3 regions of the Alteromonas sp. 38 genome follow, and region 1 is predicted to be linked to each of the others. Evidence: predicted binding sites of a transcription regulator. Region 1 holds the regulator's gene; each other region holds the start of a gene.

Region 1 (11,040 bases):
TCGGTTGCTTACCCCTTGGATAAACTTAGCACTTTCTTCAGTACCCACGTTTGGCGCACTATCAATTTCAGACGAGCGAAGGTAAACCACTTCAGCCACGCTATCAACAAGTATACCCACGACTTGTTCATCAGATTCGATGATAACAATACGGGTATTATCTGTTATTTCTGTTGGTGGTAACCCAAAACGTGCACGTGTATCAATGACCGTAACAACATTACCACGTAGGTTAATAATACCTAGTACGTAGTCAGGTGCGCCGGGTACAGGTGCAATTTCAGTGTAACGTAATACTTCTTGCACTTGCATTACGTTAATACCGTATGTTTCTTCACCTAAGCGGTATGTCACCCATTGAAGGACTTCATCATTACTATCGGTGGTATTACTGTTCGTTCTTTCGTCGCTCATGAACCTGGCTCCCAATACTCGGCGTCTGGTCGTTACTGCCTAAGCCTTTGTTAAGCATAGATATTAATTCGTTAACGTCAATTAACGCGCACATTTTCTCTTTAACCATCCCTGCTAACCAGGGACGCTTACCGGTAGACTCACGCCATTTGACGTCAGCTTTTGCCAAGGTGACCGTGTTGACCAGTTTCTCGCTGGCCAATCCCCACGAACTATCCCCTAACATAATAAGATATCGGTAGTTCAATGACTCTGCGAGACGCTCATCATACTTTTCTGGCATGACCCACCTTGCAGAATCTACAACGCTAAGCTTTTCTTCGCGATGTATCATCACCCCCATAAACCAATCTGGTTTCCCAAATAAAGGGCCTATCTTTTCAATTTGATGTATACCACCTAGGGTGGTTAATGGCACCGCTAACGTTAGCCCTGCCACTTCAAAAAATAATGCCTGAAAATTATTTTCAAGGCTGTCGACCAACAATTCTTTTTCTTCTGATTGCCCCTCTTCTGAGGAGGCATTGACTGACTCTGCAGTCTCATTATCTATTTCATTGTAGTCGCTTTTTTCGTATTGCGTAGTTTCTTCGACATCTTTGCCTGTGCTAGATGACACTGCTTCTATGATGGCTTCTTCAACCACTATTTGTTCAGTGGTAGGTGCTTCATCAATCGTTGCCTCTTCGGCTAACGTTTGCACTGCCTGCTCAAGCAATTTTGCCGTTCGCGCAGTAACGTCTGCCGGATCATCTGGCTCTTTTAATAGGCTATCGAGATAAGCCTCTACAACGTCTTCCCGTGCAAAAGGTCCTTGATTGCTCATCTAACTTTACTTCTCCAAAACCTCAAGTAACTTGCTGTAAGCCGTTACCCCTCGGGTTTTCGGGTATGCTGCGGAAATTGGCAACTGTACTAAACTCGCATCTCTAAAATGCGTATCTACGGGAATTACACCTTGCCAAACCCGCTCTCCATAATCGCTCATTAAACGCTTTCTTGATTCAAGTGCTGCGTTAGTGCGTTTGTCGAACATAGTAGGAATAATTACAGTGTCAAAAGACTTTTGCAGAGAGCGCCCCATTATTTCCATGGTGCGTATCATTCTATCTAAGCCTTTCAGCGCCAAATACTCTGTTTGTGTCGGCACTATCACTTTGTTACATGCTGCCAATGCGTTGACCATAAGTACACCAAGTACTGGCGGGCAATCAATAATGACGACATCAAATTCATTCTCTACTTTGGCCAGCGCTTTTTTCAGCACTAAGCCCATTCCTTGCTCGCTTCCCATTGTTCTGTCTAATGTGGCTAATGCCATGGTAGCGGGCAAAACGTACAAATTATCTAGCTTAGTTGGACACAAACAGTCCATGACCATATCGGCAGTGATGTCAGAAGACTTAATAAAAATGTCGTAGACAGATTGACTCAGCAACTCTGCATCTATGCCGAAATAATAACTCAATGAGGCGTGGGGATCGGTATCAACCATCAATACTCGCTTCCCGCGCTGAGCTAACAAACCACCTAAGGTTACTGTCGTTGTTGTTTTACCAACTCCGCCTTTCTGGTTTGCAACTGTCCACACCTTCATCGTTTTAATTCCCAGCTTATATTTACTTGGGTTGTTGTTCATTCAAAGACAGCACTAACGCTGCATTTGAGCTATCTCATTTCGGTTAGAATACAGCTGCTCATGTCATCTATATCTATACTATTAACCGATATGTTTGCAGCAGCTACCGCTTGAGGCATGCCATAAACAACACATGAATCCTGATCTTGAGCCCAAATGGTAGCGCCGTTATCTTTCATCGAACGGCAGCCTTCTCGTCCATCAGCGCCCATGCCAGTTAAAATAATACCCAATAAATCGCCACCATAAGCTTTGGCTAGCGAACCGAAGGTTAAATCAACACTCGGCTTATAATTGATTTTATCAGACGGGTTAGCGTCGGTAATTACTACTTTCTTATGAGAGCCGGAACCCTCTATCAACATTTGTTTGCCACCGGGGGCTAAATAAGCACACCCTGGTTTTAATATGTCGCCATGTTCAGCTTCTTTAACCCTAATGTCGCAATGAGAATTAAGCCGCTGTGCAAATGCGTTAGTAAAGGTACCGGGCATATGTTGTACCAGTACAATTGGATAAGGAAAGTCTGATGGCAGTGATACCAATATCTTCTGCAATGCCACTGGACCACCCGTAGATGCACCAATTGCTAAACACTTATACCTTTTACCAGAAGCCTTAATCGAGGAAACTGTGGGCTGCCTCGTGGCATCTTTCCTTCCGCTAAGTAGACTAGAACTTTTGAAAAACGCTTGTTTTGGCGCGTTATCAGGGAACTTTCTACTTTCAATACGCTTTAATACAGGGCGTTTTATGCCGACACCACGCCGTGCAATCAATCTCACTTTTGTACAGAGCAGTCGTGCTGCATCTTTACGGTCTTGGGCGATATCTTCGAATTTCTTTGGCAGAAAATCTAATGCACCGGCTTCTAACGCATCTAGCGTTGCTTGCGCACCATGGTGCGTAAGAGACGAAAACATCAAAATAGGCACCGGCCGTTTTTCCATAATGGCTTTTACCGCCGAAATACCATCCATTATCGGCATTTCCACATCCATTGTAACTACATCAGGTAGCAGTGTATCTATTTTGTCTAGAGCATCTTGCCCGTTACGAGCTTCACCAATAACTTCAAGTTCTCTATCATCGTCGAGAATTTCACGAACTCGACGACGATAAAAAGTAGAATCGTCCACGACCAGGACTTTAAAGACCATGGATGTTAATTTCCTATCTGTTACGCCGTATTACTTTAAAGGCTTTCGAGCATAACGCTTCAGTAAGCTAGGGACATCTAAGATGAGTGCAATTCCACCGTCAGATGTAATAGTTGCTCCCGCCATACCAGGCGTTCCCTGTAATAAGGCATCTAATGGTTTTATAACCACTTCTTCTTGGCCTATTAGCGCATCAACAACAAATCCAACTTGCTGGGTGCCTATTTGAACCACGACGACGTGACCTTTTTCTTTGCTTATATTTTTAGGTCCGCGGATCAACCATTCTCCGAGGAAGAACAGTGGTATCGCTTTAGAACGAACTATCATGGTTAATTGGCCATCAACCGTATTGGTTTTCTTGATGTCCATATTGATAATTTCGTTGACCGCTCCTAACGGTAACGCAAATGTTTGTTTGCCAACCACAATCATTAGGGTAGGTAATATCGCAAGCGTTAGTGGAACTTTAATATCGAGTCGAGTACCTTTTCCAAGCTGGGAATCAATATTAATAGTACCGTTAAGCTGGTTAATTTTTGTTTTAACCACATCCATGCCTACACCACGACCCGAGATATCACTTATCTCAGTTTTGGTTGAGAACCCTGGTGCAAAAATAAGGTTGAACGCTTCAACATCAGACATACGCGCAGCCGCATCGGCGTCTAAAACACCTCGGCTTATAGCAATCTCTTTTAGTTTTTCTGCATCCATTCCCTTACCGTCATCTTCGATGGTAAGTAGGATATGGTCACCCTCTTGAGAAGCCGATAGTCTCACGGTTCCCATTCGAGTTTTACCTGTAGCCACACGATCATCTGGCATTTCAATACCGTGATCTACCGAATTTCTCACTAAGTGAACCAGTGGGTCGGCAAGTGCTTCTACCAGATTTTTATCTAAATCTGTCTCTTCACCTTCTAATTCTAAGGTGATTTCTTTTTTCAAAGTACGTGCTAAGTCTCGAACAACGCGAGGGAAGCGGCCAAACACTTTCTTAATTGGCTGCATACGGGTTTTCATAACCGCACCCTGCAAATCGCCCGTTACCACATCTAGGTTAGCAATTGCCTTCGACATACTTTCGTCGGCATTGGTTATTCCTAAACTCAGCAAACGATTTCGTACTAATACTAACTCGCCAACCATATTCATAATTTGGTCTAGGCGTTTGGTATCAACACGCACTGTGGTTTCTGCTTGAGGAGGAGCAGGCGTTGCTTTTTTATCGTCTTTTTTAGCAGCGGGTTTAGCCGGCTCTGCCGTCTTCTTAGCTGCTGGACTAGGTGCGGGTGCTTTCCCGGCAGGCGTTGATTTAGCAGGCGTACTAGCGGCAGATTGTTCTGCTTTAGCCTTCTGAATCGCTTCCGTCGCTTTTTTATCTACAGGCGGTGTATTTGCTTCAGGCTCAGTCCCTTGAGCCGTAGGCCCTTGCCCTGAGCCATGTAATTGGTCAAGTAGTGCTTCAAACTCATCATCGGTAATTTCTTCACCACTAGGTGCTGCCGCTTTCGGTGCAGCCGCAGGCGCTGGTTCTTCTTCTTTGAATTTACCTTTGCCGTGGAGTTCGTCTAACAGTGCTTCAAATTCATCGTCGGTAATATCATCACCTGAACCACCGGCTGCCGGTGCAGCCGCTTTTGGTTCTGCCTTAGGCGCAGGTTTGCCCGGCGCACTCGAACCATGAAGTTCATCAAGCAAGGCTTCAAATTCATCTTCAGAAATTTCGTCAATGCCGCCATCGCCACTATCAGCAGGCCCTTCAGATACGGGCGCTTCTTCCAACGCGAACTCTTCCTCGGCAACAGGAGTTTCACCCGCGTCACTGCTGTCACCAAAGATATTTTCGTCTGGGGTTTCTGGGGTGCTTAACTTATGTAGCAAATCAACAAGTTTTGCGTCTGCAGGCACTAGGGGTTCTTGCGCTTTAACACGCTCAAACATCTCTACGACTACATCGGTGGCCTGAAGAATGGTGTCCATTAATTCAGGCGTAAGAGTACGTTGTCCGTTTCGCATTACATCGAAAACGTTTTCTGCACCGTGGCAAATTTCAACTAATTCGGTAAGCGACAAAAAGCCGGCGCCACCTTTTACGGTATGGTAACCACGAAAGATAGCATTAAGTAAATCTGCATCTTCAGGATTATTTTCCAGATCAACGAGCTGTTCTTGTAATTGTTCAAGGATCTCCCCAGCTTCAACTAGAAAGTCCTGTAATATATCCTCGTCAACATCAAACGCCATGCGCCCGCTCCCCTAAAAACCTAAGCTAGACAAAAGATCATCTACGTCATCTTGGCCAGATACAACATCATCGCGTTGGTCTGCATCAATAATTGGACCTTCGGCTTCGACACTATCGATCTTGTTAACTTTTTCGACTTTCGCTTCAGATGGCTTGCCTAGTTCCGCCTGTTCGGGTTCACCGAACATCGTAAGCATATTAACTAAGCTATCTTCCACTTCTTTTACGAGTTCAATCACTCTGCGAATAACTTGACCGGTAAGATCTTGGTAACCTTGTGCCATTAACACTTCGGTAAGCAATGATGTAAGCTTAGCCGATTGTTTCGATCCGTCTTCTAGCAATTCGTCTAAATCTGCACATAAAACTTTGAATTCACCCAACTCAAGTTGACGATTCATCAGTTTTTTCCACTCCGGCATGATTTTCTCGATGCGGGTAGAGAGCACTTCAGCAATTGGCATACTCTCTTCAACTGCATCCATGGTGGTATTGGCAGCTTTTTCCGTTTCTTCGATAACGTACATGAGTCGCGTTTGCGCATCAGGAATGTCATCAACGGTTAAATTTTTAATACGTTCATCGATTTGGAAGTTATTTAACGAGTCATGAAGTTGACGCGTTAATTTACCAACTTCAGCAAAGAGCTCAATGGACTCTTTCATCGAAACAGCTTCTAAGACAGCGTTCGCTGATGCGTTATCGCCCTCTTCAAGATACGCTACCAATTTTTTGGCTTCTTCGAGCGTTATAGAGACACTTTCATTTGTCGACATCCAGTAAACCTCATTTCTCTGGTGAGCGTCTGGATCAACCTAAACGTTCGAAGATTTTATCTAATTTTTCTTTCAACGTAGCGGCAGTGAAAGGTTTAACAACATAACCATTCACACCAGCTTGCGCTGCGGCAACGATTTGTTCTTTCTTCGCTTCTGCTGTCACCATAAGAACCGGTAGGTGTTTCAACTTATCATCTGCACGTATAGCGCGTAATAAATCGATACCTTGCATACCTGGCATATTCCAATCTGTTACAACAAAGTCAAAATCACCTTGTTGTAGCATAGGTAGCGCGGTGTTACCGTCGTCCGCTTCCTGGATATTGGCAAAACCCAAATCTTTTAGCAGGTTCTTTATGATACGTCTCATGGTAGAAAAATCGTCAACCACGAGAATTTTCATACTTTTATCCAAAATAGCCTCCAATGAGGGGTTAATTGTTATTAATTTCTATTCTTCGTCAACTTGCCACGATTTCATTCGTGATTTGAGTTTTAACATGGCCTGACTATGAATTTGGCTCACTCGCGATTCACTAACATCAAGAACTTCGCCAATTTCTCTAAGGTTCAGTTCTTCATCATAGTATAAAGAAAGTACAATCGCTTCCCGTTCGGGTAATGTAGTAATAGCATGTGCTAGCGCTTTTTGGAAAGCCCCTTGCATCAAATCTTCTAACGGCGCGTCGCTACCTCGGTTTTTTTCTGTAGAAATAACATCTTCAGAAACCCCTAAATCTTCGATCCCCACCAATTTACCGGCATTCACTTCGTTAAGCATTTGATGATAATCTTGCATGCTTACATTCATTTTAGCTGCAATATCAACATCTCGCGCGTCACGACCAGTTTCACCTTCAACTTGAGAGATTGCTTCGGTAATGGCTCGTCCGTTTTTGTGCACGGAACGAGGTGTCCAATCACCTTTTCTGATTTCATCAAGCATCGCGCCACGAATACGTATACCCGCAAAGGTTTCGAAGCTTGCGCCTTTGGAACCGTCAAAATTTCGTGCAGCTTCTAGCAGTCCAATCATACCGGATTGGATTAAATCGTCGACAAGTACACTGGCTGGCAGTCTCGCCATTAAGTGGTGTGCTATTCGCTTCACCAGCGAAGCGTGACGCTCAACTAACTGTGACTTGTCCGTTTGCTGTTGATAAGCGGCTGCTTTGCTATTCAACGCTGACTTCCTACTGCTTTATCTGCTATTAGTTGTTCAATAAAAAACTCTAAGTGACCTCCTGGTTGCGCAGGAATAGGCCAAGATGCTGCTTTGGCTGCTAGCTGGCTAATCGCCACTGCCGCAGGAGAACTTGGATAAGCATCTACAATTGACGTTTGCTTACGTACCGCTCGTCGTATGTTCTCGTCAAAAGGAACCGTTGCCACCAATTCTAGCGCAACATCCAAAAATCGCCCTGTTACTTTCGATAGTTTGCTGAAGAGTTCCTGCCCTTCTCTAACATCGCGGACCATATTGGCGACCACTTTGAAGCGAAAGACACCGTGCTCTCTGTTAAGAATTTTAATTAACGCATAGGCATCGGTGAGTGAAGTAGGCTCATCGCACACTACCACCATAATATCTTGAGAGGCTTTGGAGAAACTTAGCACCATATCGGAGATACCTGCTGCGGTATCGACGATAAGCACATCAATGGGCGAACGCAATTCGCTGAAAGCTCTAATAAGCCCTGCATGCTGCGTTGGTGATAGCTCTGCCATTGATTGAGAACCTGATGTGGCTGGTGCTATTTTTATACCGTGAGGGCCCGTAACGAGAACATCGTCCAAGGTACACTCACCAGATAATACGTGGGAGAGGTTTTTCTCTACTCGCAATCCTAGCATTACATCCACATTGGCCAGACCTAAGTCTGCATCCAATACCATTACCCGCTTTCCCTGCTTTGCCATAGCAATAGCCGTGTTTAGCGTAATATTTGTTTTACCAACGCCACCTTTACCTCCGGTGACGGCGATAACTTTGATTAATCGTGATTGCTTCATTTTTCGTAAGCTACTCGCTTGATCATCAATCATACTGCTCGTGCTGTTTTAACCACATTGTTACTAGTAGTATGATTCAAACCGTACTTTTTATAAAGCTTTGCAGCAGCAGATACTAAAGATTTTGCTTCTGCAATCTTAATGTCTTCAGGAACTTTCTGTCCATCTGTTACATAACTGACAGGTAACTGGTACTCCACCGCTGCGCTAAGCACTTCGCCTAGAGAGTAGCACTCATCAAGCTTTGTAAAGATACAACCGCTAAGTTCCACCCCTTCGTACGCATCTATAATACGTTGTAACGCAGCATATTGGGTATTCGCTTGCGCTACTAGGTATTTTTTCACTGGCTGCATTTGACCGTTATCAAATTGATTTATCTGTTTAATTAATCGACTATCTCGCTGACTAAAGCCTGCCGTATCAATTAACACTAGTCTCTTATGGCGTAATTGAAACAATAAATCTGATAATTCTTCACTACTTTGTGCTTTACGCACTGTGCAGCCAATAATTTTTCCATATGTGGCTAATTGCTCAAACGCTGCAATACGATAGGTATCTATCGTAATCATGGCAACGGAGTCAGCACCATATTTCTGTGCATAGCGAGCAGCTAATTTAGCGACTGTGGTGGTTTTACCTGTTCCGGTAGGACCCACTAACGCAACTGCGCCCTTTTGCGTAAGTATATCGTTACCTGTCACATTAATGCGATTAGCCAATAGGTTTAAAAGATAAACCCAAGCGTCACGCTCGTTGTAATGCGACGGCGTGTAACTAATTAGTTGCTCTGCCAGTGATTGACTCAGTCCCATATCGGTTAGACGCTGAATCAAATAGTGATGTACAGGTTGCTGACGACGACTTTTTGCTTCCATCAAATCGGCCACTTGGTATTGAAGTACATTTCGTAGTGACGCCAACTCTTCTTTAATCTGAGACAATTCGTCAGACTGAGGAGCTCTGCTTTTATCAATACTTTCATTCAGGCTAGATGCCTGATGGCTAGGGAATTCAGAGGTGTTTTGATTTGCTTCTACATCGTCGATAAAGGCTTCTGAAAAGTCTAAGTGCGAGGCAATTTGATTGGCATGCTGAGCGTTGGCACTAGGTGCTGAAGATGAGCTTTGAATGCTGCCACCATGTTGTTTTTCCAACAGTGCTTTTAAGCTATCTGGACCATCATCACCGATGATTTCACTAAGACTAGGTACAGCCGCTTTCGCTTGACCTGGTGCTCTAGGTACAGGCTTTTTAATCGACAGTTTGGCTTCTGGCTCTTTATCGTAAGCGGCTACCAGCTCGATACCGTCAGCAAGCTTTCGGTTCGACATGATAACGGCATCGCTACCCAATTCCGCTTTAACTTGGCTTAAAGCTTCTCGCATATCTTTGCCAAAGAAACGTCTGATTTTCATTGAAAACTCTCCAATCACCCAGTGTCAGATTATTGACCGACCGAACTGACTATTTTTATCTGCTTATCGTCGGGTACTTCCTGATAGGAAAGTACATGTAAACCCGCGACCGAATACTTTAAGAAGCGAGATAGTACGGGGCGCAACATACCGGAAGTGAGAAGTACCGCAGGCTCACCTTCTAATTCTTGTTGCTGACTAGCTTGCTGCAATGATTTTTGCAGCTTATCGGCCAGTCCTGGTTCTATACCAGCGCCATCTTCGCCACCTGCTTGTAATGACTGGTGCAACATCTGTTCCAACTCTGGCGCCAAGGTTATGACGGGTATCTCTTTCGCCCCTTGGGTAATTTCTTGGGTGATTAGACGTTTAAGCGCAATTCGTACCGCAGACACCAGTACATCTGGGTCTTGGCTACGTGGGCCGTATTCGCTCAGGGTTTGTACAATGGTACGCATGTCACGAATAGGCACCCCTTCAAATAGCAAGGTTTGCAGCACTTTAACGATAGTGCTCAACGGCAGAATATCAGGGACTAACCCTTCAACTAATTTAGGATGCTGCTTGGCTAGCATATCTAGTAGCTGTTGAGCTTCTTCATGTCCAAGTAGTTGGTAGGCGTTGTTTGTCAGCAATTGACTTAAGTGAGTAGCAACCACAGTAGCAGCATCAACCACGGTATAACCCAGTGTTTGCGCATGCTCACGCTTATTCGGTTTGATCCATACCGCATCTAAGCCAAAGGCAGGGTCTTTGGTAGCACGACCTTCCAGTTTGCCAAATACTTGACCCGGATTAATCGCAAGCTCTTCATCGTGGCTTATTTGCGCATCGCCAATGGTTACACCCAACATCGCAATGGTGTACAGGTTAGGCTCTAAATCTAGATTGTCACGAATGTGTACCGGTGGAATAAGAAAGCCTAGCTCTTGAGATAACTTCTTACGAACCCCTTTAATACGAGTGAGCAGTTCTCCGCCCTGAGACTTATCTACTAAGGGGATTAGTCGGTACCCGACTTCTAAGCCGATGGTGTCGACATGCTGCACATCATCCCACCCAAGCTCTTTTATTTCAGGCGCAACAGTGTCATCTTTCACTATGTTTGCTGGGGTTTTAGGCTTTTCTGCCTCGCGTTTAGCCGCAACCCCCTGCCAGTAGGCGTAACCGGCTATAAGCACTGAAAAACCAATAAAGGCTAAATGAGGCATGCCGGGGATAATACCCATAACGAATAACACACCAGAGGCAATATAAAGGGCTTGGCTATTACCCAATTGACTACGAATTTCTTTGCCCATTTCTTGGGTTTCGTTTTCTCGGGTAACAATAATAGCGGTAGCCACAGACAGTAACAGTGAGG
Region 2 (11,040 bases), 540 kb from region 1:
TTGTATCAAATGGGGCTAAGCCAGGGGCAGCTATTATGTTTACCTATGATTGCATTGGGCATAGGGTTAATAGTGCGAGCCTACACCCGCCAACAGCAACAAACTAAACAATAAATAAGAAGAAAGATGAAAGAATATCTCGCATTGATGCGCCATGTACGTGATACAGGTGTAAAAAAGGAAGACCGCACTGGAACCGGTACGTTAAGTGTATTTGGCTATCAAATGCGGTTTGATTTACAACAAGGCTTTCCGTTAGTTACCACGAAAAAATGCCACCTTAAATCCATTATTCACGAACTGCTATGGTTCTTGAAAGGCGAAAGTAACATCGCTTATTTAAAAGAAAATGGCGTGAGCATTTGGGATGGTTGGGCAACAGAAGATGGCGAATTAGGCCCGGTATACGGCAAGCAATGGCGCAGTTGGGACAATGGCGATGGCACAACTATCGATCAGATAGCTGACGTGATTGAACAAATTAAAACCAATCCAGATTCTCGCCGTCTTATTGTCAGTGCATGGAATCCGTCTGTACTGCCTGATACGCAATATTCACCAAGTGAAAATGCGAGTATGGGCAAGCAGGCGCTGCCGCCTTGTCATACCATGTTTCAGTTCTATGTGCTTGATGGCAAATTGAGCTGTCAGTTATATCAACGCAGCGGTGATATTTTCTTAGGTATACCTTTTAATATTGCCAGCTATGCCTTACTTACCATGATGATCGCCCAAGTATGTGACCTAGCACCAGGTGATTTCATTCTGACATTAGGCGATGCGCATTTATACAGTAATCATCTAGAGCAAGTTGACCTGCAATTAAGCCGAGAGCCTTTCGCGCCGCCCGTTATGGAATTAAACGAAAGCGTGAAAGATATTTTTGATTTTTCATTTGAGGACTTTACGCTTAAAGGCTATCAGTCTCACCCTCACATAAAAGCACCCGTCGCAATATAAGGAGGTTTTGTGTCTACACCTATTCTTATATGTGATGATTCAGGCTTTGCACGACGTCAAATGGCGCGTAGTATCCCAGACGGTTGGGATGTAGAAATTTCATTTGCCGGCAATGGGCAAGAAGCCCTAGAGGTTATACGTGCTGGTAAAGGCGATGTGGTCTTTCTTGACTTGAATATGCCTGTCATGGATGGCTATGAAACGATGGAAGCCATTCGTAAAGAAGACCTACCTTGCTTAGTTATCGTGGTATCGGGAGATGTGCAAGCGCAAGCGCGAGAGCGAATGTTGGCCTTAGGTGCCATCGATTTCATTCGTAAACCTATCGATAACGAAAAGCTCACCAACATTTTAGCCTCGTATGGTGTTTATAGTGGTGTTTCGACTGCAGTGCAGCGAGAAGCTGTTGCAAGAGACACCGATGCGTCGTCGTTGGACGACAAACTAGATGCATATCGCGAAATGGTTAACATCGCTATGGGCCGGGCAGGTGAAAGCCTAGCACAGCTTATGGGCGAGTTTGTCCACCTGCCTATTCCCAATGTCAATTTGCTAGAAAGTAACGAACTGTCGATGGCTATCGCCGAGATAAATCGCAACGACTGTGTGTCGGCGGTGTCAAAAGGTTTCGTCAGTGCGGGAATTCGTGGTGAAGCGTTGGTTATCTTCAATGATACTAACTCGCAAAATATTGTTGAGTTATTAAAATATGATGCCCACCAATCCACTGGAAGCTTAGAGCTTGAAGCGTTAATGGATGTGTCGAACATTTTAATCGGCGCATGCCTAAATGGACTGTCTGAACAATTAAACGTGTCATTTAGTCATACGCTTCCCGTATTGCTCGGTCGTCATCAGGGGCTTGCTGCGTTACTTAACGACAACGTTAAGAAGTGGGGTAAAGTAATGGCAATTGAGATTGGTTACGCTATTAAAGCCAGAGATATTGCATTCGATTTATTACTGCTGTTTCCCGATGAAGCGATGAACCATATTTATGGTCGTTTAGTGGATGTAGAAAAGGAAGCTTCATAATGATTTCACTTACCAAAAACGGAAATTTACCTGCTGAACTGCTCGACTCTATAGAAGTGGGTATTGTCGTGTTAGACAGAGATTTCACAGTTGAAGCGTGGAACAAATTTATGGAAAACCACTCTTCAATCTTACCGCACGATATTAAAGGCTCCTTGTTGTTTAGGCATTTTTCTGAGATTGATGAAAAATGGTTAAGGCTTAAATCAGGCCCTGTTTTTAATCTGAAAAGCCCCGTATTCATTATTTGGGAACAGCGCCAATACTTATTTAAATTTGGCGGTAATAGACCTATTACTTGCCAAGCCAGTTACATGTATCAGAATGTGACTATGTTTCCCTTAGTTTCTGAATCCGGTGAAGTGGAGAAGTTCTGTATCGTAGTTTATGACGTAACAGACCAAGCGCTTAGCAAAATTGGTATGGAAAGACTGAATGAAGAGTTAAAAACAGCCAGTCGAATTGATGGCTTAACTGGGTTATTCAACCGTCGATACTGGCAGGAACGTTTGGAGCAATCTTATAAGTTAGCAAAGCGCCAAGATAAGGCGAGCACCGCTATGATGTTAGATATCGATCACTTTAAAAAAGTGAACGATACTTATGGTCATCAAGCAGGGGATAAAGTTATTCAAATGCTTTCCGCCCTTATTAAGCGCTGTGTCAGGGAAACTGATTTAGCGGGCCGTTATGGCGGCGAAGAATTTGCCGTTATTCTTACTGATTCCTCAGTTGAAAAAGCCGTCATAGTGGCTGAGCGTATTCGTCGTTTAACTGAGCGTATGGTGGTAGAGCATGATGGTGAAGAGATTACTTTTACGGTGAGTTTAGGTTTAGCTGAGTTCGACCCTCACAGTAAAAGCTCCATGGCTTGGCTTGAAAAAGCCGATCAGGCGCTTTACGAAGCTAAAGAAAGTGGGCGAAACAAATACTGTATTAGCCCGCTAGCTGAAGTTTAACGCTACTATTTACGTCGTCATTTCCGGTCGCTTCACGCTAAGTTGGTACTAAGTTTATAGCAACAACCCTGCGTCTACTCTTTATAATTTCAGCAGGGTTAATCCTAAGGTATTTTTCAACTCTTGAAAGGTAACAGGCTTGACCAAATGGTAGCGAATACCAGCAAGCTCAGAGGCCTTTCTATCGTCTTTATGTGCGTTAGCCGTAATAGCAACAATGGGGATATTCGGTTTTTTCTCTTTGATAATCTTTGCCACCTCTAAACCGCTTATATCATGCAAGTTAATATCTAACAAAATAGCGTCGTAAGGCTCTTCACGGGCCAGAATGATGGCGTCGTTACCATTGCTTACTGTCTTAGGTGAGTGTCCCATGCATATCAGCATGTTTTCCAGCATTTGTGCGTTTATCGGCTCATCTTCTACCACCAGTATTTTGGCATGATTGACTGGCTGATAGGCGGATTTGTTAGGCTTCGCTAAGTGGTGAAGGGTATCCACAATACGGTTCTTATCTACAGGCTTAACAAAAGATTGCCATACTTCAAGCTGACTGTTTGCAATAACGTTGGCAATATCCGGTGTAGCCGATAACACCACAATAGGTGGCGTACGTTTTCCGTAAATAGCATGAAGTGTTCGAGTAAGCTCTAGGCCATCGATACCCGGCATGTAAAGGTCGGCGAAAATGGCGGTGTATTGAAGTAACTCATCATGCAGGCTTAGTAGGTCTGAACCTGAAGCAAAACAACGCGCGGAAAATCCTTCGCTCGTAATAATGTTTTGAATATGCAGTCGAGAAATTTCTAAATCATCAACAATGGCGAAGCGTGCATTGCTGGTATTAGGTTGTGGGGGGGCGTTATCTGGCAAAGGCGTAATAGGAATATTAGCAACAAATTCAGTGCCAATGCCCTCTTGGCTAGTAAACGAAAGGCTGCCACCGAGTTGAACAATGCTTTTTTGTACGATGGTGAGCCCAATGCCAGCACCCGGGAACCTGTGATCTAGCGGCTGTTCCCCACGGAAAAAGCGCTCAAAAATTTTAGGCTTTATGTCATCTGCAATGCCTAGTCCTGAGTCTTTAACTTTTATGACCAAAAATACTTTTTTGTTTTTAATCCGGGTTGTGATATCTACGTGGATAATGCCATTGGGTGTAAACTTAACGGCATTGTCTAACGTGTTACGGATGACTTTAGATAAGTTAGTGGCATCTCCTTCGATAAAACGCGGCACGCTATGATTGCAATGCATCGTGAATTCGACTTTTTTACCTCTGACCTGAACGGAGTAAGGGGCGATGCATTCGTCGAGCAAGCTGATGAGGTCAACACGATCGATGTGTTTATCTTGTTCGCTGCCAATCGACAAGATATCGAGTAAGTTGTTTGTTAAATTCAATAGCCGATAGCATGATTGCTCAGCTTGTTGAATAAGCTTTCCTTGCTGCTGTTTCATGTTAGGAATAAGTTCTAGCGCAGTAATAATGGCACTAATTGGCCCTCTAAACTCGTGGCTCATTAAGTTTAGAAAATCGCGCTTTTCATTCTCAAGTAAGGCTTCGGCTTCTCGATGTTTCGAAGAAACACGCGCTTCGCTCTTAGGCAAGGGAGTTCTATTTCGGTTAATTTTTGAGGATACAAATAACCACAGCGCCATAAGAGAAAGTGCCAACATGGCGGTAGTTACGAACAGGCTGACCTTCAGATTCTGAGCACTGTGACTTAGCCGATTTAAGGTGATTTGTTCTTCTCGCCGAATATCTTTGATGAGTGGCGAAAGCCTAAGCGGGCGGGATAGATAGTTCGCGACTTCATTAGGGGGTAAATCAACAATGGTGCGTAGTAAATTAAGGGTGACTTTAACCTGCTCGGAAAGGGTAAGCGACGTGCTTCTTTGTTGCTCTCTGATAAAGGTTTCTAGGCTTAGCGATTGCGTAGTAAAGTCATCGAAATGTGCATCGTCGATTAAAAAAGCATGTTGAAAATGGTACTTTGCTTCAACGGCAAGGGGCATTAATTCCCTCTGGATAGCGGCTATTTCATCTGAAGGTTGTGGAGCAGTAAGTGTCTCAATGCGTCTTTCTATTTCAATGAGTGCATGATGCAGTGAATTGCTCGCATTTAGCGATTGCGACAACGTGTAATGGGTGTGTAAAAAGTGATATAGATAGGCAAAAAAACACAATATAACTACAGCGAACCCTGTAGCGATGTATAGATGCCAATGCTTTGCTTCGTTGAACGGTACTTCATTCTTGCTCATAGCGACTCCATGCTACTACGCTTACTCTTGGTCTTATTATACCCATTTATTGTCTTTTACTGGACTTCTCTAAGGCCGCTATTACGTCTTAATAGGCTATATTGCAATCAAGTGAAAGCTTATTGTAAGACTCGTTTAGGTCATCATCTTACGAATCCATCTCCTCATCATTGCTTATATGCACAATAGTTTAACTTTAGATGGGAAATGAGTTATTGCAACGTTATTACTCAGAAGTTTTAGATTTCTCCAAATGTGTAATTTTATGCCGAATATTGTGTAGGAACAGCAAGCTAGGTATAACCATAAGTGCAGTAATAACAAAGAACTGGCTCCAGTTACCATCAAGGAAATCAACTACAAATCCACTACTAGAGGCCACCAAGGTTCTTCCCGCTACGCTCAACGATGCCATAAGGGCATATTGCGTGGCACTGAAGGCGCGATTACACAAAAGGGAAATAAAAGCGACCATGGCCACGGTGCTCCAAGCAGCCGTAAAACCGTCGATAATGACCGCAGCGGCCAGAAGCGTAACGTCAGGCCCTGTAGTGGCAATAAGTGAGAACATAAGGTTAGAAGCCGCCATCGCTATGCCGGCAGTCATTAGGCCTTTGTAAATACCATAGCGAATATTGACCAACCCACCTATCAGAGAAAAGATAATGGTTACCCACCAGTTGAGCAGCTTTGAGTAAGTGCCGATATCGCTATTGGAAAAACCAATTTCTTTGTAAAAAACGATACTCATTCTTCCTAAGAAGGCTTCCCCAATTTTAAACAAGATTATAAACAGTAAAAACGACAAAGCGAGTTTTACGCCATTGCGTGTGAAAAACTCGGAAAAAGGGGCCACTAAGGTTTCTTTAAACCAAAGCGCTATTTTAGAAGACGTTGCGCCTGTATTGCTTTGTGCTGGGCTCCCTACCGCTTTGCTACGCAATAGGTCCCGATCTATGTCTGGCTCTTTGGCAAACACCGTGGTAACCATAAGCACAAGCATGAAAAGGGCGAGTAAACCGTAAATGTCAGGCCAGTACCAGCTGCTATTGTCCGCAATAAAAAACGGAATGGCGCCAAGTCCACCATAGCCCGTCCACCATCCTGCGGTGGCAACGGAAGATGCAGCAGATAAACCATCATTGTCATTTTCTTCAATAACATCAATTCGATAGCCATCTATCGCAATATCTTGAGTAGAAGAAAAAATGGCGATGAGTAAACCCACCACTGCCAAATAAAACAAGTGACTATTGGCTGATAATTGTGTCATTAACGCACAACACAGGGCTATGCCGCCTTGCATGATGAAAATCCAGCCTCGACGCTGACCAAGAATTCGAGGTTTTACGCGGTCAATTAAAGGAGACCAAAGAAAATTGAATGAATAGACCGCAAAGATAGCACCAAACAAGCCAATGGCTGACCGAGATAGGCCTTCATCTTTTAGCCAGGCCGATAGCACTGAGCCAATCATAATCCATGGAAAACCACTGGTAATGCCAAATAGAAAAATACTGAGGTAACGTCGGTCGTAATAAGTTTTCAGAGAGTCTAACAAATGCGTTCCATGGCCAAAGCGTGATCCATTCGTATTGAGCCATGATCACGCTTGAGTTTCAATGAAAACGAGCAATAAAGGGTTGAATCACTGATAAATTAACGAATAAAGAACGCCGCTAGGGGCGGATACCTACACAGTCGATGGGGCAGTGCCCTTTACCTTCTAAGAACAATATACAGTTCATTAACTCATCGACGAGATATTTATCTGAACGTAACTTATCTTCTTGCCAAAAGTGGACTTGATGGAGCAAATGCCAAAAAACCCTTTCCTTATACGTGTAAGGTTGGGTAAATGTGTACTCTATCTGGCCCCACTCTTCCATACTATCCCAAAAGAATAGTTCGATTTCCTCGACCGGAAGCTCTCCTTGCCAAAATGACCTCAGATAAAAACACAGCTGCTTGGCCTTTTTGTTTACGAATGTTTGAACAGTCATAGACACACAGCCGCCGTTAATAAAGATTAAAATGAATTATAGTTCAGAACACCCAGTGATACCTCGTGAAGCCCAAGGCAAAAGAGGTAGGATACTGTTTTAAGATATAAATTAGACTAGTTGGTTTAGATTCTAATTACCAGCCTAAATGTTGAGTCCATCCAAGAATACTGCCAGCAATCAACTGAATTTTAGCACTATTCTCATTGTCTATTAGACCAAAGGTTGAATTTTGCGTGTGGAATGACTGTTGTCTGTAGTGAAGTTTGAGGGAGGTGGTGGCAAGTTGCTTTCGTTTCGCTTCTGTTTGCGACGCCCATGTGTTGGTGTCGTTAATTGATAGGTCCAGCACTGGAAATTCTGTTCCGGCAATAAATTCAGGTACACCGCGGTTTATATCGGCGTTGGGCCAAAAGGGGGCGATGGCGACCAAGGAGTCTGGTGATGGAATCATGCCTTTAGATCCTAAATCCAGCAACTGTGCTGCTTGCATACCGTAGGCAATGTTCATTCTAAAGCCTTGATGACTTTCAAGGTGAGTATTAAGTGCATTGATTAATATAGTCAAGTGTTGGCTGGACGACACGTAACTCTGTCGCTGAAGTCGACTGTCAGATTTCGGGTGAATGGCTTCATCGACGGGAAGGTCAGGGTCTGCTTCTAATGTGAAGGAAACTGGGCTAACCACCGCATGCCACCCTTTGGCATTAAGTAAACTGGCTAAGTGACGTGCATCCCCTATGGAAAGACCGCTAGGCGAGGCATCAGCTAAAATAATGGCGGCGCCGCGTGAAATAGGTAATGCTGAGGGGCTCTCAAAAATAGGCACGCGGATTTCCCCAGCCATTACATAGGTAATGTCATCGGGTAAAAAAGCGTGGGTAATATCCTCATACAAGCTTTGCCCTTTTGCATAAGGCACAGAACACAGCAAAAAAGAAAATAAGCTGCAACCCACCAGGAGAAAACGAGATAAACGTAACATGGCGTACCAATAAAGCATTCAACAGTCATATTATCGGCTAAACCTGTGAAAACTTCAGTTCGAACCAAGAGTATTTTTAGCGCCTATTAATTGACCGCATTTATGAATGCGGGTGAAACAGGTTGGTACCAAGCGGCCCAAAGCTTCAAACAATAGACAGAGGGGCGGGGGAGTAGTGCGCATAAGCAGTAAATGGAATAGGCGTTTGAAACGTTAGCCAGTTTTCAGATACAGGATGCGCAAAGCTCAAGCTTTCTGCATGCAGTTGTAATCGTTCAGCCATACCTAGTGCTTCTTCATGAGCATAAAGCCTATCACCTAAGATAGGATGGCCTAACTCAAGCATATGGACTCGAAGTTGGTGAGAGCGCCCTGTAACGGGGTATAAGGCAATGAGGGTCTCGCTTTTCTCGTCCTCTATGGGGCTAAGAGCCTGGCTAGTAACAGGGCTTTCCCCCATTTTTGAATTAACCGTTTCGTGTGATTCGTTAGGTGTTACATCAACCACTTCATAATGGGTCAGGGCTTTTTTCCCTCGCTCATAATCCACCATTTGCTTTGGGCGATTAGGCCAATCACAAATAAGGGGTAAGTTCACTTCCCCTTGGTTGCTTTTAACCTTGCCAAAAACACGAGCGAAATAGCGCTTCTTGGTTTGGCGTAATTCAAATTGCTTTGAAATACGCCGATGGCTTTCTTTGTTTAGCGCCATCACCATAATGCCCGATGTTGCCATATCAAGCCTATGCACCACAGTGGCCGTAGGGAACACGGTATTTACTCTGCTTATGAGCGAGTCTCTATGTTCTTCTGCTTTACCTGGCACGCTTAACAAGCCACTGGGCTTATTCGCTACCAAGATGTCATCATCTTGGTAGAGAATAGTTAAATAAGGCTGTTGCGGCGGGTTGTAAACAAATGCAGGATTAGCCATTAAGGGTTGTTCACCACTAAACGTAATGCATCAAACTGTACGTCAGCGCCTTGTATTACTTTGTCTAACGCATTCATTTGGTTTTCAATAAACTCAATTTCACTGTCACGCACTGATGGGTTACGCTTTTGCAAATCGACTAAACGCTGAATTTCACTGTTTAGGGTTTTGTGCATGTTTTGCAGTGCATCGTGTAGCTTTTGATTCGCTTGTTGATGCGCCAGCTTTCTACTGTTCTCAATGGCTAAGGTAAGCGGTTGATGCAGTGCTTTTATAAGCTGATGCGAAATTTTTCGGTTTACCTTACGTTTTACATCAAAGGTTAAATCTACTTGATTGCCTTGCGCATCTAAACAAATACGCAGTGGCGTTTGCGGTAAGAAACGGCCAAGCTGAAGTGCTTTAGGAGCGTTAGCATCTAATACAAATAGGGCCTCTAACCAGTAAGCGCCTTTGGGAAGGTCAGGGTCGGCAATAAAGCCAATGCTGCTCTTACCGTGCACATCACTAAGCACTAAATCGATAGCGGTATGTACAAGAGGATGATCCCAACTTAAAAACTGTACATTTTCTAAGGTGGTCGCCACGCGGCGTTTATAGGTTACCGTCATGCCTTCAGGGTCGAGCCCTGGTAATTGGCTAACCATAGATTCGGTTGGCATTAGAATAAAGCAATCGCTGCCTTTTTCTTCTTGCTGAACACCAATAGCATCAAACAGTCGGCCCATAAAGCGGGATAAATCTTGCGAGTTATCAAGCAATATGATGTCTTCAAGTAACTGTTCAACACGGCCTTCACCAGACGCATTAAGCTCTAACAAACGGTCACGACCGGCTTCTAGCTGTGCCACTAGCTGGCTATTTAATGTGGTACTTAAGTTAATCAGTTCGTCGCGAGTATGAAGGTCGTGTGGGTGCAAACACGCGCCAATCAACAAGGTTTTTACGTCGTCAAACACGCCTGAGCCTGTCGGGCAGGTTTTCTCAAACGCATTCAGCCCTTCATGATACCAATCCACCAACACATGCTGAGCCGTGTTTTTTAAATAAGGCACATGAATTTCAACGGTTTGAGTTTGACCAATACGATCTAAGCGACCAATTCGTTGCTCCAGTAAATCTGGTGTAACGGGTAAATCGAACAACACCAAGTGATGGGCAAACTGGAAGTTACGACCTTCACTGCCAATTTCACTACACAATAAGATTTGCGCGCCGTCTTCTTCATCAGAAAAATAGTGAGCGGCTTTGTCGCGCTCAACAATGGTCATGCCTTCGTGGAATACGCTATGACGTACACCGGTTTGGGTGCGAATGACTTCACCGAGTTCTTGTGCGGTGCGCGCACTGGCACAAATAAGTAAGATTTTTTCTGGTTTAACCGATTGCATGAAATCGAGCAACCAGCCTACGCGAGGATCTTCATCCATCCAGCTATTTACCACGCTTGGCATACGTTCAGGGTATAACGCATGGGTTAAATCACCGCCGGTTACCGCACTTTCATATACCTCGGGTAGTTCAAGTTGGTAGCCAAGTAATACGCGGTCAGGGAAGCCTTCAATATTGGCTCTGCGGTTTCTAAACAGCATTCTGCCCGTACCGTGGCAATCGATAAGCTGATGAACCAGCTCTCTGCGTGCTTCAGGTTGTGCTAAATCACCGGCATTTTCCATCACATCCGGGGCGAAGTCGGTTAGCTTGGTGCGTTGTTTTTCGTCCGGCGTGGTGTCTGAAAGTAAAGGGGCTACGGCGTCTGCAAGCTGACTGTAACGCGACTCTTCATTTAAAAAGGCTTCGTAGCTATGAAAACGAGCTGGGTCGAGTAAACGCAAACGAGCAAAGTGGCTTTCATGGCCGAGTTGGTCTGGGGTTGCAGTAAGCAGCAATACCCCT
Region 3 (11,040 bases), 390 kb from region 1:
TCGTCATTGATGTTCAGTGCAGTCTTAGCCGAACAAAAAGTAGGCGAACAAAATGTGACTACCATGAACTTCGATGTACGCAAAGTCTTGCGCACCGACAGTGAATTTGGTGAAGCAGTGCCACAGATAGACACTATTGAAGCTTTGGCAAAGCAATTGCTGGCCCCTGAAATTGAAAATGCCATTGTGGTTACACAAGGGTTTGTGGGCGCCGATGATGAAGGTCGCACTACTACATTGGGGCGTGGCGGTTCTGACTTTACGGCTGCGCTTATTGCTGAAGCCTTAGATGCCGATGCCTGTGAAATATGGACCGATGTGATAGGGGTTTATACCACCGACCCACGTATTACTGCTGCGGCTCGCCCATTGCCAGAGCTTAGTTTTGAGGAAGCGGCTGAGATGGCGACCTTTGGTGCTAAGGTACTGCATCCTGCCACCATGGAACCAGCCCTTCGTAAAAACATTAAAGTGTTTGTAGGTTCAAGTAAAGAGCCAGAAAAAGGCGGTACTTGGATTGTTCGAGATTGCGTGGAAGAGCCACCTTATCGTGCCATTACTCGCCGTAAAGACCAAGTTATGGTAACAGTGAAAACACCTAAGATGATGTACGCACAGGGCTTCCTACAGCAGGTTTTTGCCATTATTGCTAAGCACAAGCTAAGTGTGGACTTGGTGACTACATCAGAAATCTCGGTGTCGTTTACCTTAGACAATCCTGCCAATTCAGTGGCACAGCGCTTAAATAAAGAAACCATTGCAGAACTTGAAACTATCTGTGATGTGAAAGTAGAGAACGGTTACGACTTAGTCACGGTGGTGGGTAACCACATGCAAACCGCAATTGGGGTGTCTAGCAAGATTTTTGCTGCGGTATCTGACTTTAACTTACGCATGATTTGTTTCGGTGCTAACCCGCACAACCTTTCATTCCTAGTGAATGAAACAGACAGCGATAAAATAGTGAAGGATTTACATAAAGCGCTCTTTGAGTAGCGTGTTATGTGTTTTTCATATACAAAAAAGGGAAGGTGTTAACCTTCCCTTTTTCATTTAACGTAGAGTATTCAATGACACTAAATACCCAATGTGGTGTTATACCTTAAACTGACGGATAGATTGCTGTAGTTCTTCAGCAAGCCTTGCCACTTCGTGGCTAGAGTCAGAGGTTTGCTGAGCACCCGACGTAGTTTCTTCAGCAATATTAACGATAGTTTCAAGCTTCTCGCTAATTTCTTGAGACACGGTATTTTGCTCACGTGCTGATTGTTCAATTTGAGAACTTACGTCGTGGGCTTTATGTACAGCTTCAGAAATAATATCAAGCGCCTGAGTCGCTTTTTCCGTTTGCTCGACACACGCTACGGTCTGCTCTTTACCTTGATTCATTACCGATACCGCGCGTTCAGCACCCGCTTGAAGCACCTCAATCATAGCGTTAATTTCTTGCGTAGACTGTTGCGTACGGCTCGCTAGCGTACGTACTTCATCAGCAACTACCGCAAAGCCTCTACCTTGCTCACCCGCACGTGCAGCTTCAATGGCCGCATTCAAGGCTAGAAGGTTAGTTTGGTCGGCCACGCCGCGGATAACATCAAGAATGCCACCGATGCTGGCGCTGTCTTGATGAAGTTTGTTAATAACATCTGCTGCGTCTTGTACGTCTTTTGCAAGAATTTCGATAATACGTTTATTCTCAAGCGAGATTTGACGTACATTTTCAGCTTCTGCGTCAGCATGGCGAATTTGACTCAGTGTATCTTCAGCGTTTTGCACTACCAATTGCGAGGTAGAATGCATTTCTGTAGTGGCCGTTGCCACTTGACCAATTTGTGACTTTTGATCTTGAATTGAATGCGTGGTTTGCGCGGTAACGGCTGAGGTTTGTTCTGATGCCGCGGCAAGTTGCTCTGCACGGGTATTAATTCCTGAAATCAGCTCTTTGAGGTTGCCAATTAGGTTATTACAGTTTTTAGCTAATAAGCCAAACTCATCTTGAGCAGAATCGTCTAGGCGATGTGTTAAGTCTCCAGATGATGCCACGGTAAGTAATTCGTTCACGCGGTAAAGCGGGCGAGTAATCGCGCGTACTGTTATGTAACCAATAATGATAGCTATCGCGATAGAGAGAATAACCACTGCACTAATAATAATATTACCTGTAGTGATAGCGCTGTTAACTTGGTTTTCGATGTCTTTTGCTTTGGCATCTGCAAGGGCGAGAAGCTGCTCAAGTTCCACAATACCGTTCGCAATATTTTTATCTGACGCATTCAGCGCACTTTCAGAATCATTTCTGCGCTCTAGTCTTTCTACATGCAGCGCCATAACGCCGTCACTGGCTTTAATAGCGTTTAGGGCATCGTTTACCAATTCATTAATATCGCTAAGGGTACCAGATTGATCTCGCTGTCCAGCTGCTTGGCCCATATCACTAAGCAAAGTAGCAACCTTGTCTACCACCAAGTCAACTTCGTTACCTAGGGTTTGTGAGCGTACGATAGTTTCGGTCTTTACGTATTCATATGAAACGGTAAGTAGAGAGAGTAGTGAGGTTTCTAGTTGACTACCAATGTCGGCTGCGCGTCTAAGGTTAGGATCGCTTTGCACTGTATCTAGGTCAGAGAAGTCTAGTAAGTAAGTAGATGCATCGTCAGCGTTATCTTCAGCGTCACCTAGTCGATCGTCAATGGTGTTGCGAATGTCCATAAATTTTTGGTGATTCAGATAAACCGCTTCAACATTCTTTATGTAATTGTCATAGGAGGCACGAATGCTATTCAATTTACGTTGAAGTTCAGGTTCGTCGGCAACTGCACTGGCAAGCTTTTTATATTCAGCTTCGAACATATCTCGGCTTTTATTGAATGCTGTGCGCTTTTCTTGAAGACCCGATAAATCTTCTTCAATATAGGCTTCGAACGTCAATCTACCCATGTTTAGGAAGTTCGCTTTTAGGGCGTTACTACCCGCTACTGTAGGAAGCGCTATGTCATTTACCTCTTCGGTTGCTGAACCGATGGAATTGAGGTTGAACAACGAAACAACGCTAATGACAATCAGTAGACAAGTAATTGCTACAAAACCGCCGATTACGCGAGTGGCTACTGTAATCTTCATTGAAACTCCTAGACTATTTTTTATTTTTTTGCGTGACGATACTACCCCGCACTACGTCCAAAATACACCCCAATGCCCTAGAGGAAGGTATTAAAATGTATAACATGAACGGTAATGGGATTATAGACTAACGTATATAACCAAAGTATCGGCAGGTAAGCCATTAAGTTAACAAGTAAAGCACAAGAATATGCGATTTAGTAGTCTGCTGCATCAATTAAGCAAATTACGCATGTACTCTGATGAGTTTACCTGTATTGATATCCAGCATGGTCATTTCTTGACCCCAAACATACCCGGTATCTAGCGCGACAAAACGATTATCTTGCGTCTCGCTGTTTAGTGCAGCCCAATGACCGAAAAGAACCTGTTCTTGCGCCTGGAGGTGAGCATTGTCTATCTTGAACCAAGGCGTAACCGATTTCGAAGCTTGAGCAGGGTGGGTTTTGGTCTCAAACTCTAAACTAGTATCTGCGTTTAGAAAGCGCATTCTAGTGCATGCGTTCACAATAAAGCGGGTTCGTGGTACACCTTCAAGTTTATCAGACCACGTGACCGGTGTGTTGCCGTACATGTTTTTTAAAAAGTCAGTATAGTGCTTCGCTTGTAACTGTTTGCTAACTTCATCGCTTAAGCTGACGAGGGTGTCAGTACTCCAATGTGGGTAGAGACCGGCATGTACGATGGTATGGTTAGCATTAATTTTTTTAGCTAAGGGAAATTGACGAAGCCAATCGAGTAGTGCTTTTAAGTCGGGAGCATTAAGTAAAGGCTCAAGGTTATCAGCTTTCTTAGGTTTGCGAATGTTGTTCGCTACCGCCAGCAAGTGAAGGTCGTGATTTCCTAGCACTGTCTCGAAACTGCTACCTAAGCTTTTTAGAAACCTTAAGGTGCTTAACGAGTCTTCGCCTCTGGCAACTAGGTCGCCAACGGCGAAGAGTTTATCTTTATCCGCAGAGAATTCGGCTTTCTCCAGCAGTTGCTGTAGCCCGCGATAACAGCCTTGAATATCACCCACGACGAAGGTGTTGCGATAAGTCATAAATCTCAAAAATCAGTGAAGAATGTTGGGAACCGCTAAACGGAATACTTCAATCGGAACTCGAAAACGTTCCCCGTTTTCACGCTCCATTTCGTAATAGCCTTGCATATTACCTACAGGGGTATCAAGTACAGCCCCACTGGTATAGTCAAAATCTTCGCCTGGTTTTAATATAGGCTGTTTTCCAACAACACCTGAGCCGCTCACCTCTGATGTTTTACCGTTAGCATCGGTAATTTGCCAGTAACGATTAATAAGTTGAACCGTTTCTTGGCTGTCATTCACAATGGTCACGTGATAAGCGAACGCAAATTGTGGCGAATCAGAGGGGAGGTGCTCGGGCAGGTGACGGGTTTTCACCCGCACCTTAATTTCAGACTCATTCATAAGCTAACTTTAATTTTCTTGTGCTTCTTCTAACGCTGATACTGCATTCGCTAATGTGGCGAAATCCTGCAAGGATAGTACTTCAGCCCTTACGGTTGGGTTTATACCCAGCGCGCTGATTTGTGCTTCAGTAAGACTTTCTTTCAGCGAATTTCGTATTGTTTTGCGACGTTGATTGAACGCCTGTGCGCATACTCGCTCAAGGGTAGCCACTGATACCACATCCACTGGCGGTGTTTTATGTGGGATTAGACGTACTACCGCAGAATCAACTTTTGGGGGGGGCTTAAAGGCACCTGGTGGTACATTGAGTACCGGCATAACTTTACAATAATATTGCGCCATTACCGATAATCGACCATAGCTTTTAGAGCCATGCCCTGCGGCTAAACGGTTCACCACTTCTTTTTGTAGCATGAAGTGCATGTCATTTACGCACGCTGCGTGAGAGAACAGGTGAAACATAAGCGGTGTTGAAATGTTATACGGTAAGTTACCAAAAACGCGCAACCCTTTATCTTTCACGTGCATAGTTTTAGCCAGCTCAGTGAAATCCATGGTCATCGCGTCTTGTTCAATAACAGTTAGCTTATCGCCGTTAAACGGATGTTCTCGTAAACGCTTAGCCAAATCTCGGTCAAGCTCGATAACGGTAAGTGCTTCAACTTCATCGCAAACTGGATCGGTGAGCGCGCCTAATCCGGGGCCTATTTCAACCAAGTTTTGTTCGTGTTGCGGATTAATGGCCGACACGATTTGTCCAATCACATAATCGTCGTGTAGGAAGTTTTGTCCGAAGCGTTTTCTGGCCGTGTGGCCTAAATGTGTTTTACTCATTGTTGATGATGTGCAAGCTCAATGGCTTTTTCCAATGCTTTTCTGAAACTGCCAGGATCGGCATTACCATGGCCTGCTAAATCGAGTGCAGTACCGTGATCGACGGATGTTCTTATAAATGGGAGGCCAAGGGTAATGTTAACCGAAGCACCAAACCCTTTATATTTTAGCACGGGAAGGCCTTGGTCGTGGTACATCGCTAGCACAACGTCTGCATCTTCCAGATATTTAGGCTGAAATATAGTATCGGCAGGAAGTGGCCCGGTAATATTTAGCCCTTCTTCACGTAACTCGTTTAGCGCCGGAATAATGGTTTGAATTTCTTCTGTGCCAATATGTCCATCTTCACCTGCATGGGGGTTAAGCCCACACACGTAAATATGCGGATTGCGAACACCAAATTTTAGTTTAAAGTCGGTGTTAATAATATGGAGCACTTTGTGAAGGCGTTCTTTAGTAATGGCGCGAGACACATATTCTAAAGGAATATGAGTAGTTGCTAGTGCGACATTTAAGCCTTCTGTTGCCAACAACATGACAACATCAATCGTATTGGACTGATAAGCAAAAAACTCGGTATGGCCACTAAAAGATACGCCAGCTTTATTGATAATGCCCTTGTGCACCGGCCCGGTGACTACCGCATGAAAGTCACCTTCCATGTTTGCTTGGCATGCTTGTCGAAGGGTTTCTACTACGTATAAACCGTTCTCGCTATCTAGGGTTCCGGCAACCACATCGGCGGCTTTATCTATTTGCTTAATAAACAGCGAACCCGCGGGCTGAACCTGCGGGTTTGATGCATCATAAGGAAGCAATGTAAGCGGTAAACCAAGTGCTTTCGCTCTGGTCTCTAATATTTCGCCATCGGCGAATACTACTAACTGAGCCTGCCATGATTCTTGAGCCAGCTTTATGATTAAGTCTGGCCCAATACCGGCGGGCTCACCTGGTGTTACTGCAATTTTTATCGGTGTCATTTATGCTTCTATATATTACTCGATAACTTCAATGTAGGCAGCGTCGCGCATTTCACGTAACCAGTTTTCCGTTTCTTCTGCAAACTTTCTATTGAAAATAAGCTGATACGCTTTGTCTTCTTTGCGGCGCTCTGTTGCGTCGTCTACACGTCTATCGATTAATTGGATTAAGTGCCAACCGTGTACTGAACGTACTGGGTCGCTGTATTCACCGGCTGATAATTGCGCAAGGGCGTCTTTAAAAGCTGGTACGTAGTTGTTTGGATCTGACCAACCAAGTTCGCCGCCTTTAAGGGCTGAACCTGGATCTTCTGAATGTTCTTTAGCGAGCTCTTCAAATTCAACTTCACCCGCTTCAAGTTGAGTTCTGAACTTAACTAGCATCGCTTTTGCTTTGTCTTCACTAAGTATGATTGAAGGCTTAACGAGAATATGACGAGAGTTAACCTCTTCAATAGTGACTTTTTCAATGCCTCGAGTATCTAATACTTTCAAGATATGAAAACCAGCACCACTTCGGATAGGGCCGACTAGCTCGTCTTTTGCTTTACCCTGAATCGCTTCAGCAAACAAGGTAGGCATAGCGTTAATGTTCAGCCAACCCATGTCACCACCTTCTAACGCTTCGTTACCTGATGATGATGCGATAGCTATTTTAGCAAAATCTGACCCAGAATTTAATAGAGAAAGTACTTTGTCTGCTCGCTCTCTTGCTGCATTGATTTGGTCGTCAGAAGGATCAGATGGGAAACCAACAAGAATGTGGCCTAGACGGTATTCTTCTTGTTCTGCACCTTGTTGTTCCATGAGTTCAATAAGGGTTTCTCTTTCTTGATCGGTAATATAAATACGGCGACGAACATTCGCGCGACGCACTTCACCCATCACGATTTCTTCGCGTATATCTTCACGGTAATCTTCATAAGCGATGCCTTCTAAACGCAATTGTCTGCGTAATTCATCGACCGTGGTATTTTGGTTTGCAGCAATATTTGCAATGGTTTGTTCAAGCTGTGGGTCGCTTATTTGTATACCCATTCTTTGTGCCATCTGCAACTGAAGACTCTTGGTGATCAAACGCTCAATGGCTTGAGTACGCAGTGCGCGGTCAGAAGGAAGGTCTTGCCCATTTGCCTCTGCGTTACGTTTAACGTCATTCATCAGTGCATCTACTTCACTTTGAAGTACAACACCCTGATCGACAATAACCGCTACGCGGTCAAGCATTACTTCTTGCGCGTAGCTGCTAAACGACAACACTGCACTGACTAACAAGGCCCGGATTATGAACTTCATACTCACTCTTTTATTATTGGTTAATGCTTAACGTAGGGCTACTCCCTACGCTACAACGGATTAATTTAAACTATATGGCTGACGATAGCCAAACATGCCATCTTGTAACATGCTTCTTTGTGTACCAGACGTACCGATACCTTTGAATATAAATTGTAATGACACACCAGTATCGAAATCGTCGGTAGATTGCTCTCCCGATGAATCGTAGCGGTTACTTAAACTTCTTTCTGCCACTAATCGTATTGCCCAGCAGCAGGATTCATACTGGATACCTGCATAAGTCTCAATACTGCGGTCGCGCTCAATGTCACGGTAAGTTCGACCCACCCATTGCCAGTTTTCAGCAATCGGCCAACTCGCCGATATTCCCACTTGGTCAATGGTTTCACCACTTAAATCACGAACATATCGATGACTTAACTGAATAAATCGCTTTGCATCTTGTCGATATTCTAAGCCAACACTGCTTAAGTCAACTTTGTCGGTGTCGGTGGTCACTTGAATATCAGAATGGGCGTACCAGTTTTTGTTAAACCGCCAGTCCATCTCAGCGGCTAGCGCCGAACGGTCTTGATTTTTAGTCGCGGCAATGACCTTGTTATCTTCAAGGTAGAATATCTGACCCAAGCTAAGTACAAATTGTTCCCTATTGTTTTTATCCAATATTCGGCTGGTTATGCCGAGGGTAACTTGGTTGTTATCTGAAATTCTATCCAATCCGGTAAATTCTTGTCCTCTGAATAACCCTTCAACGTCGGTTAACAGAGGCGTTGAATCATACAGCCCAATCGCTGTTTGGTCTTCATACGAGGTGTAAAGATACTGAATTTTAGGTTCTAACGTCATGGCGGTATCGTTACCAAACCATGAAGAATCTTTTTCGAAATACAGCGCCCCGAATAGGCGAGCTTGACCTAAAGTACGCTCTACATTTTCTTCTAAGTCAGTATCTTGAATATTTTCTTGTTTATAGACAGTTTGCAACACGGTGGTTTCAGCAACAAATTCACCCCATGCAGCACGAATAGGCATAGCAAGGGTAGGGGCTACATGAAAGCGGGTTGCTGTTGGTGCGGTTTCGGAAGTGTTATCAAAATACGCTAGTTCAGAGTTCACACTAAATTCGAAATAGCGACCAAAAGGCGTGCGATAATCAATCTTAACTTCTGGTAACGCACGATAACTATCGGCGGTATCACCCAATATTTCGAAGTCTTTTATTTGCATATTTACCGTTAAATCACGGGTGTAATAACCCAGGCTTACGGTACGGTAAAGGTGTGTATCTGCGCTGTTATAATAATCAGAGCCTAAATCGACAATATAGTTATCATCGCTTAATCCGTTGAAGTCTACTCCCAACACCCAATTTTCATTAAGTTGCCCTTGGTGCTGTAAACGGTAGAAGTATCGATCGGGTGAGCCGTCAATATCACTGTCACTTGGCAAGTACTCGACGTAAGCCGTTCCTTCACTTTTTTCAGTTAGGTAACGAAACTCTGTATTTAGCTGAACACCACGCTGGGTCATCACCCGAGGCGAAATGGTCATGTCAAAATTAGGGGCTATATTCCAATAGAACGGCTGAGTGTAATCAATACCTGCATTGCTAGAGCTTGTTATCTCTGGAAACAATAAGCCCGTTTGACGTTCATTACTTACAGGGAATGCAAAATAGGGAAGGTAGAAAACAGGAACATCCGCAATATAGAACCGAGTATGTTTCGCTTTACCCCATGCTGTGCCTTTTTCAATACTGATCTCACTTGCCCGAATCATCCAATCTTCATGGCCTTCAGGGCAGGTAGTAAAACTCACTTCCTGTAAAATAATACCTTCATTGGTATCAACCAATATGTCTTCGGCAGCACCTTGTCCAACAAACCCGGTCAATTGATAACGGGTATTTTGCATTTCTAAGCGTTCTTCTTTTGAACGAAGCGACACCGCATCACTTTCTACGCTTAACTGTGCATCGCGAAAATGCACATCGCCTTTTGCCAGTACGTCTTCACCATTGCCATTGACTTGTGCTTGAGACGCACTAATGATGGCGCTATCAGACGTAATATCAACATTACCTGAAAACAGTGCCACTTTATTTTCGATGATTTCAGTTCGGTTGGCTTCCACCTTTACATGCCCCTTAGGCATAAGTGCAGAGCTTTTAAAGACAATGGGCTCCACCGAGCAAAAGGCTAGCGGTGAGACTGATTCTGGATTAGCTTCCTGTGCAAACGCGACGTGAGTAGACAAAGTCGCGGAAACAAGCATGGCGCAGGTCTTTTTCATGCGGTGGTGAAGGGCCTGTTTTGTTATTCGTTGCTTACACTATAATGATGTGACCTTAAGGCGCACATATAGTTCTGCATAGAGTTAATAATACGCCAACCTAGTAGCGTTGGCAGTTAACGCAATGTAATTCGCCGTCAATTCTAAGCACTTCTGTTGTATTTACCAACCATTGGATTAAAAAAATCGTATTTCTCTTTATCTAAATAGTGATTTACCGCATATTTACTGACTTATTGGATAAAAAAATACTCAATTAATGAAGTGAATAGACGAGTTTTTAGCTTGAAAAGCGTCAAGCTATACCTACTTCTAATGATGACGTTATTTTTATAGCCTTATAGGGCTTGCAGATCATAGTGCTTAAACAACGATTGCAGGCGTTGGCTAGGTGCAAAATCATCATCAACAATGCGCTATTGATTACAGGAGAATGCAGACATGGCCGTGTGGGGGAAAATCCTTGGTGTACTTTTTGGGTTTATGTTTTTAAAAATCCCCGGTGCTATTTTAGGGCTAATCGTAGGGCATTTCTTTGATAAGGCTTACAGCCAAGACTTTAATCAACTTGGCGGATTCGGCCGCTTCTTTACCGATCAAAATAGCATGAAGCAACAAGCGGTATTCTTTCATAGCTTGTTCTCGGCGCTGGGTCATTTAGCGAAGTCCGATGGCAAAGTAACAAGCCGTGAAATTCAAATCGCCACAGCGCTGATGGATGACATGAAGTTAACCGGTGATGCGCGCAAAGAAGCGCAAGAAGCGTTTCGTGAAGGTAAAGCCAGAGACTTCCCTATTACTGATACGTTGAAAGGGTTGTACGAGGCCAGCCATGGTCGCAGAGATATATTACAAGTTTTCTTGGAAATATTGATTCAAGCGGCATTTGCCGATGGAAAGTTAACGCAAGAAGAGTATGTGGTACTAGAAAAAGTAGCGAAGCCACTGGGTTTTAGGCGCCGAGATCTCGATTATCTGATTTCCATGTTTGAAGCTGAAATACGCTTTAGGCAGCGAGGCGGACAAAGTGGCCCCAATGGACAAGGCTCCAATGGCCAGCAGCGTTCTTCGCAACAAAGCGCC

What was found. Region 1 encodes FliA, which starts transcription of late flagellar genes. Its sites were predicted from a motif close to CTAAAGNTNNNNNNNNNNNNGCCGATA; they were not measured.
Region 2: FLAVO9R_RS02830 (DUF3530 family protein) is a predicted target of FliA. The motif match lies at 8,242-8,268, and genes of this name have one in related genera.
Region 3: FLAVO9R_RS03385 (HAMP domain-containing methyl-accepting chemotaxis protein) is a predicted target of FliA. The motif match lies at 3,267-3,293, and genes of this name have one in related genera.

Annotation. Positions count from the first base shown of each region.
Region 1 covers NZ_LR733300.1:1,191,138-1,202,177, reverse strand. Annotated here, with positions in the region: gene FLAVO9R_RS05135 (chemotaxis protein CheW) at 1-414, opposite strand, end outside; gene FLAVO9R_RS05130 (chemotaxis protein CheW) at 389-1,240, opposite strand; gene FLAVO9R_RS05125 (ParA family protein) at 1,247-2,011, opposite strand; gene FLAVO9R_RS05120 (protein-glutamate methylesterase/protein-glutamine glutaminase) at 2,083-3,213, opposite strand; gene FLAVO9R_RS05115 (chemotaxis protein CheA) at 3,244-5,463, opposite strand; gene FLAVO9R_RS05110 (protein phosphatase CheZ) at 5,476-6,240, opposite strand; gene cheY (chemotaxis response regulator CheY) at 6,275-6,658, opposite strand; gene FLAVO9R_RS05100 (RNA polymerase sigma factor FliA) at 6,695-7,426, opposite strand; gene FLAVO9R_RS05095 (MinD/ParA family protein) at 7,423-8,289, opposite strand; gene flhF (flagellar biosynthesis protein FlhF) at 8,286-9,677, opposite strand; gene flhA (flagellar biosynthesis protein FlhA) at 9,707-11,040, opposite strand, start outside.
Region 2 covers NZ_LR733300.1:646,147-657,186, forward strand. Annotated here, with positions in the region: gene lgt (prolipoprotein diacylglyceryl transferase) at 1-114, shown strand, start outside; gene FLAVO9R_RS02800 (thymidylate synthase) at 127-960, shown strand; gene FLAVO9R_RS02805 (response regulator) at 970-1,995, shown strand; gene FLAVO9R_RS02810 (sensor domain-containing diguanylate cyclase) at 1,995-2,954, shown strand; gene FLAVO9R_RS02815 (response regulator) at 3,036-5,222, opposite strand; gene FLAVO9R_RS02820 (AmpG family muropeptide MFS transporter) at 5,449-6,783, opposite strand; gene FLAVO9R_RS02825 (hypothetical protein) at 6,902-7,225, opposite strand; gene FLAVO9R_RS02830 (DUF3530 family protein) at 7,362-8,228, opposite strand; gene FLAVO9R_RS02835 (pseudouridine synthase) at 8,356-9,144, opposite strand; gene rapA (RNA polymerase-associated protein RapA) at 9,144-11,040, opposite strand, start outside.
Region 3 covers NZ_LR733300.1:798,700-809,739, forward strand. Annotated here, with positions in the region: gene lysC (lysine-sensitive aspartokinase 3) at 1-996, shown strand, start outside; gene FLAVO9R_RS03385 (HAMP domain-containing methyl-accepting chemotaxis protein) at 1,096-3,120, opposite strand; gene FLAVO9R_RS03390 (symmetrical bis(5'-nucleosyl)-tetraphosphatase) at 3,347-4,162, opposite strand; gene apaG (Co2+/Mg2+ efflux protein ApaG) at 4,175-4,549, opposite strand; gene rsmA (16S rRNA (adenine(1518)-N(6)/adenine(1519)-N(6))-dimethyltransferase RsmA) at 4,559-5,386, opposite strand; gene pdxA (4-hydroxythreonine-4-phosphate dehydrogenase PdxA) at 5,383-6,366, opposite strand; gene surA (peptidylprolyl isomerase SurA) at 6,382-7,668, opposite strand; gene FLAVO9R_RS03415 (LPS-assembly protein LptD) at 7,723-9,957, opposite strand; gene djlA (co-chaperone DjlA) at 10,399-11,040, shown strand, end outside.